2 linked regions of the Trichocoleus sp. FACHB-46 genome follow. The protein of the gene in region 2 interacts with the protein of the main gene of each other region in a pairwise test. Links are inferred from orthologs where the notes say so. Each region holds a gene or a part of one and is shown on either strand. Other genes may lie near its edges.

Region 1 (3,275 bases), on a different replicon or contig from region 2:
GGTGACTGCTTCTCGCGCCGGGATCGCTGTTGCTGCACGCTTTACTTTAATTTTATTTTCAGCCAAGGCGGATTGAATCAAGCCAGCCATCGCAGTCGGGTCAGCAATTTGGCCCTCCTGAAATATACCCTCTGGCACCTCTACAGATGACAGCGTGACTAGTTTGAATGCCTGTCCCTGCTTCCGCACTTGGGCAATGTTAATTCGTTCGGGGGTGATCTCTATACCAACCCCTTTCGTACGCTTTGAAAATAGACCTTTCAATGTGTTAACCACAGCATTTATCCACTCAGTCGTATCAGTTTAGTTAGTTGGGTGAGGCCAGAGACAAGGGCTGTAGTGAGATGGATGCCGATGTATGGTAACCAATTTATTGCAGAATTACCATGCTGCTTAGAAGGATACAAACCTTAAAAAATATCATCAACAAAGAGTGAACTGCTCCTAGATTGCTGGTTGCGTCTTCGGGTGAAAACATCATTTACAGCAACACCATTCACTAAAGAAAAGAAAACGGCTGTTTTTTTCTCCTAATGTTTTTGGCTTTCATCCCCAATAAGCTCGTTTTGAACTTTCCAAAAGTTTGGTTTTTTTGGGGAACCAAGCAAGGGGACAGTTCGCTTGCGTTGATCTCAATCCAACTCAACTTACCAGCGATATTACACACAATTGTGAAAATTGCGTACACCTCTTCAAAAATTGAGTTAACTCGTACTGATGGAATAGGATTCATCCGGCTGATCAACCCATCACGATTTGAGGATAACCCATCAACCGAATAGGTATTTTCCTCTTTAGCAAACCACTAAGTGATGGCTGTCTTATGGTTAATTGTTCCCGCCAAGCTAGACAATGTCCTTTTGAGCTGTGTAAGCAGCGAAAAAGCGTAGAGCGACCCCTGAGCACCCGTCTGTTAGAACGGGATGCATGAAAGTATATATAAAAAAGAGAAAAATACAGACGGTTAAATTATGAATGCTGTGCCATCACGCCAGGAAAGCCAAGTTTGGGGAACTCCCTTAACCTCTAGTGGGCGACGCCTCATGCTGCTAGGCTCTGGAGAGTTGGGCAAGGAAGTTGCGATCGAAGCGATGCGGCTGGGGTTGGAAGTCATTGCAGTTGATTTCTATGCCCACGCTCCCGCGATGCAAGTAGCGCATCGATCCTATGAAGTGGATATGTTAGATGGCCCCAAGCTGCGGCACTTAATTGAGCGCGAAGAACCGGATTGGATTGTGCCAGAAGTGGAAGCGATCGCCACCGCTACCCTAGTAGAGCTAGAGCAAGAAGGCTGGCGGGTGATTCCTACCGCACGGGCAACCAACTTAACCATGAATCGCGAAGGCATTCGGCGGCTAGCAGCGGAAGAGTTAGGCTTGAAGACTTCGCCTTACCGTTTTGCCGATAGCGAGGCAGAATATCGGCAAGCGATCGCGGAACTGGGACTGCCTTGTGTCGTCAAGCCTGTCATGAGTTCTTCGGGAAAGGGGCAGAGTATTGTCCGAACTGAGGCTGAAATTGATGCTGCTTGGCAATACGCGCAGTCGGGGGGACGCGCCCAGAATCGCCGCATCATTGTCGAAGGGTTTGTCGAGTTTCATACGGAAATTACCTTGCTGACGGTGCGGGCTATAGATGGGACTCACTTTTGTCCTCCAATCGGACACATTCAAGTCGATGGTGATTACCGGGAATCTTGGCAACCTTGCCCGCTGAACCCAGACACGCTAGAGCAATGTCACGCCATCGGTCGTCAAATCACCGAAGCTTTAGGTGGTTGGGGCATTTTTGGTGTGGAGCTGTTTATTCAAGGTGATCCGGCAGGAGCGCAAACGGTTTACTTCAGTGAGGTCAGCCCTCGCCCCCACGACACAGGGATGGTGACGATGATTAGCCAAAATATGTCGGAGTTTGAGCTGCATGTGCGGGCGATCGCTGGGCTACCGATTGGTGAGATTGAGTTGATTCGGCCCGGAGCTTCGGCAGTGATTTTAGCGTCCGAGACGGGAGACAACCCCCGCTATGAAGGCATTGATCTTGCCTTGCAAGTCCCCACGAGCAAAGTTCGCATTTTTGGTAAACCTTCGTGTCACCAGAAACGACGCATGGGCGTTGCTTTGGCTTTAGGAGCCACAACCGACGAAGCCAGAGAACGAGCCAAAGCTTGTGCGGCTGCCGTCAAAGTTGTGGTGTAGTAGTGGCTACTTTGAAGCAGTAGATTGGGCAATACTCGACCGTTATGAAATTATGAGAATGAGACGCTGGAGACAATTTGGCATTTTTGCCTTGCTGGGCTTGCTTTTGAGTTGGCTAGTGAGTTGTGGCACAGGCCCTTCCAACTCTGGAAACAACCAAACTGCCGGGGTTAAGCAAGAAATTGAGTTCTGGACCATGCAGTTGCAGCCTCAATTTACCGACTATTTCAACCAACTGATTGGTAAGTTTGAAACGGAAAATCCTGATATCAAAGTGCGCTGGGTGGATGTGCCTTGGACGGCGATGGAGAGCAAGATTCTCACCGCTGTCTCCGCCAAAACTGCCCCCGATGTAGTCAACCTAAATCCGGGCTTTGCCTCTCAGCTTGCAGCTCGCGATGCCTGGTTAAACTTGGATGAAAAAATTCCCGCCGAAGTGCGCCAGCAGTACCTCCCCAATATTTGGAAAGCCAGCACGCTGAATAATCAAAGCTTTGGGATTCCTTGGTATTTAACGACGCGAGTTGCGATCTACAACACCGATTTGTTGAAGCAAGCAGGAGTGAGCCAGCCACCGACCACCTACGCTGAACTAGCTACAGTCGCTAAACAAATCAAAGACAAAACAGGCAAGTACGCCTTTTTTGCCACGGTGGTCCCAGAAGACTCTGGCGAGGTGATGGAGTCGTTTGTGCAGATGGGGGTTCAGTTAGTTGATGAGCAAGGTAAAGCCGCCTTTAATACGCCTCAAGGCAAGGCTGCTTTCCAATATTGGGTGGATCTGTACAAGAACGGGGCTTTGCCTCGTGAAGTGCTGACCCAAGGACACCGCCACGCGATCGACTTGTATCAGCAAGGTGAAACTGCCATCTTGGCTTCTGGTCCAGAATTCCTGAATACGATCGCTAAAAATGCTCCTGCTGTGGCTCAAGCTTCTGCCTCTGCTCCGCAAATCACCGGGGACACTGGCAAGAAAAATGTGGCTGTGATGAATTTAGTCGTTCCTCGCGATACTCAGCATCCTGACGCAGCCGTGAAGTTTGCGTTGTATGTCACCAACAATGACAATCAATTGGTTTT
Region 2 (3,199 bases):
TCTGTTTTACTGCTTTCGATCCTGCTAGCTGCTATGGAAGTAGTGGTTGGAGGCGGTGCGATCGCTCAGACTCGCTACTCAGCATGCCAACCCCCTAATGCCGCAGAGTATCTTCTCTTAGTGCCTGGCTCCGCAGCAGACAAACAAACCCAGTTAAAGCGAGTTTTGCCTGCTACAGCTGATTTGACAGTTTGCAATTACCAGAACCAAGTGGTCACTCGTGTGAGTGGGTTTAGTAGCTTGGGCATTGCTAATGCTTGGGCACAGTATCTTAAGGAAGTAAACGGCTTCGATGCGACTGTTGCCCGTCCTGCTGAAGCTCAAGCAACAAGACCTCCAGCACCTGAAATTCAACTACAGCCAACAAGTCCGAATTTAGCAAATCCAAATCCCAATAATTCAGCTTACAGTCCCCGACCCTTAGGGACAGGTTATGCAGTTTTAGTTGATTATTTCGATCAACCGGAAATTGCTGCTCAAGTCCGACAGCTACTGAGCCAGGATGTGGGCTTGGTTTCTTATGGGCAAAAACCTTATTTATTAGCAGGCTATACCACCAACCAAACGACTGCAAACGCTACGCTACAAACTTTGAGCGATCGCGGTTTTTGGGTCATGTTGGTAGATAGCCGTCGGGTTGTCTTGCTCAAACCTACAGTTATGATTTCAGCGGAATAGGTCAGGGTAGCGAGCGACTAAACCATGCGCTCACACCCACTCCTATACGCCTCGACCTAACATCGGTACGGCAAACCAAGAAATCGCGACGCCCAGCGCTGAACCCACGAAAACTTGCACAGGAGTATGGCCTAACAACTCTTTCAAGCGGGCTTCTGTAAACTCGTATTGTTCGTGCAGGACTTCATCAATAATTTGATTCAAAATCCGCGCTTGTTTACCCGCAGCTTGGCGCACACCAGCCGCGTCGTACATCACAATAATGGCGAAGATAAAGGCGATCGCAAACTCTGGTGTAGCCCAGCCTACGATTTGGCCTACGCCAGTTGCCAGAGCTGAAACTAGAGCAGAGTGGGCACTAGGCATACCGCCCGTCTCTACAAGAGCGCGAATATTTAACTTGCGATTTTTGGCAAGTTCAACGATCACTTTTAAGACCTGAGCTACAAGACAAGACACAAGCGCAACGATCAGCACCCGGTTGTCTAGGATGTCGGCAAAGTCCTGCATGTTGGTTTGCTTGGGTTAGAGAACGTCGATCAGATTTTGGATGTTGGATTTTAGATTTAGCACTAGAAAATCTAAAATCCAAAATACGGCAACAAGAGGCTTAATGGGTACGAGCAGTGATGAAGTCTGCGATCGCCATCAGTGGTTGAGCTTTGGCACCGTAGGTAGCCAACTCTGCTTTGGCCGATTCCACCAGTCGCTGAGCTTGGTTTCTAGATTCTTCAATTCCCCAAAAGCTGGGATATGTGGCTTTTTGAGCTTGGAGATCCTTGCCTGCGGTTTTACCCAACTCTTCCTGGGTCGCCGTGATATCCAACACATCATCGACGATCTGGAAAGCTAAACCGATGTTTTGGGCGTAGCAAGACAGCCGTTGCAGATCGGCCTCTGCGGCTCCTGCTAGCAAAGCCCCGGAAATGACAGATGCCTCTAGTAAAGCGGCAGTCTTATGGTTGTGAATGAAATTGAGAGTTTCCAGAGAGACATCAGAGCGTCCTTCGGACTCTAGATCTACGACTTGGCCTCCCACTAATCCAGCCGCCCCGACCGCTCGACCTAAACGAGCAATTACTTTGAGAACCTGTTCAGCGGGGACATTGCGAGTTTGAGTGGCAATAAATTCAAAGGCATAGGCAAGAAGTCCGTCACCTGCCAAGATCGCAATGTCTTCACCGTAAACTTTGTGGTTGGTCAACTTACCCCGTCGATAATCATCGTTATCCATTGCGGGGAGGTCATCGTGGATCAGGGACATGGTGTGCACCATTTCCAAGGCGCAGGCGGTTGGCATTGCCATGTCTGCTGTGCCGCCGAGCAAGGTGCAAGTCGCTAGACACAAAATCGGGCGTAAGCGCTTTCCTCCTGCCATCAAGGAGTAACGCATGGCCTCATAAATCTTTTCAGGGTAAACGACCTCAATAGAATGGTCGAGTGCTGCTTCAACCTGAACTTGCCATTCGCTCAGATAGGCTGATAGATCAAAAGGGGATTGCGGTTGGGACAAATGTGTTTCATCAGTCAAGACCATCCCTAGCTCTCTCCTACTCGTCATCTCAGGTTTTCTTCATCACAACTGGTTAGATTGCTAAAGGCTGCGCCATTCAGCTTCTATACATTCTACGGGGCTTGTTGCACGCCTTGATGACGTTGGATATAACTCCACACAGTATTTTGCAGTAACATGGCCACAGTCATGGGACCAACCCCACCCGGAACGGGGGTAATGGCACTGGCAACGGTCTTAACCGAGTCAAAGTGGACATCTCCGACTAAGCGGCTCTTGCCCTCAGCATTGGTGACGCGGTTAATCCCCACATCAATCACGACGGCTCCTGGCTTCACCATGTTAGCCGTAATCATTTCTGGACGACCGACCGCAGCGACGACAATATCGGCATTGCGAATCACTGAAGCGAGATCTGGCGTTTTGGAGTGGGCGATCGCGACTGTGGCATCGGCTTCGAGTAGCATCAGCGCGATTGGTTTGCCGACCAAAATACTGCGACCAATTACTACGGCATGTTTGCCTTTGGGATCGATTTGATATTCTTTCAACAGCTCCATCACACCCGCAGGTGTGCAACTGCGAAGCCCTGGCTCACTCCGAACCAAGCGACCCAAGTTGACTGGATGCAAGCCATCGGCATCTTTGTCAGGGTCGAGTTGGTTCAGCAGCGCCACACCATCCAAATGCTCTGGCAGGGGTAGCTGAATCAGAATGCCATCCACTCGCTCATCGTGGTTTAGTGCTTGAATGATTTGCTCTAGCTCTGCTTGGGTCGTAGTCGCAGGTAAATGCTGGCCAAAAGAAGCCATGCCTACATTTGTGCAAGCTTTTTCTTTGCCTCGCACATAGGCAGCACTGGCAGGGTTGTCGCCCACCATCAGCACTGCTAAACCTGGAGGGCGACCGTACTGAGCTTGAAGCGACTGAATTTGTTGAGCCAGCTCTGCTTGAATTTTTTGAGCGAGAGCTTTACCGTCGATGAGTTGAGCGCCGTGAGATTGCATC

Evidence for each region.
Region 1: the proteins of crtE (region 2) and purT interact in binary tests that used the Escherichia coli proteins (3 or more experiments, as listed by UniProt). The link is inferred for Trichocoleus sp. FACHB-46 from one-to-one orthologs.

What each region holds. Positions count from the first base shown.
Region 1 is NZ_JACJOD010000008.1:19,264-22,538, reverse strand. Bases 132-3,083 are described here. They hold purT (formate-dependent phosphoribosylglycinamide formyltransferase), read left to right. Parts: upstream 132-971; coding sequence 972-2,195; downstream 2,196-3,083. Other genes in these bases: H6F72_RS04870 (sugar ABC transporter substrate-binding protein), read left to right, coding at 2,254-3,083; pilM (type IV pilus assembly protein PilM), read right to left, coding at 132-276. Outside these bases: more of pilM, read right to left, coding at 1-131; more of H6F72_RS04870, read left to right, coding at 3,084-3,275. UniProt on the Escherichia coli protein: Involved in the de novo purine biosynthesis. Catalyzes the transfer of formate to 5-phospho-ribosyl-glycinamide (GAR), producing 5-phospho-ribosyl-N-formylglycinamide (FGAR). Formate is provided by PurU via hydrolysis of 10-formyl-tetrahydrofolate.
Region 2 is NZ_JACJOD010000031.1:15,450-18,648, forward strand. Bases 253-3,128 are described here. They hold crtE (geranylgeranyl diphosphate synthase CrtE), read right to left. Parts: upstream 2,216-3,128; coding sequence 1,289-2,215; downstream 253-1,288. Other genes in these bases: H6F72_RS18190 (hypothetical protein), read left to right, coding at 253-678; H6F72_RS18195 (divergent PAP2 family protein), read right to left, coding at 721-1,188; folD (bifunctional methylenetetrahydrofolate dehydrogenase/methenyltetrahydrofolate cyclohydrolase FolD), read right to left, coding at 2,305-3,128. Outside these bases: more of H6F72_RS18190, read left to right, coding at 34-252; more of folD, read right to left, coding at 3,129-3,198.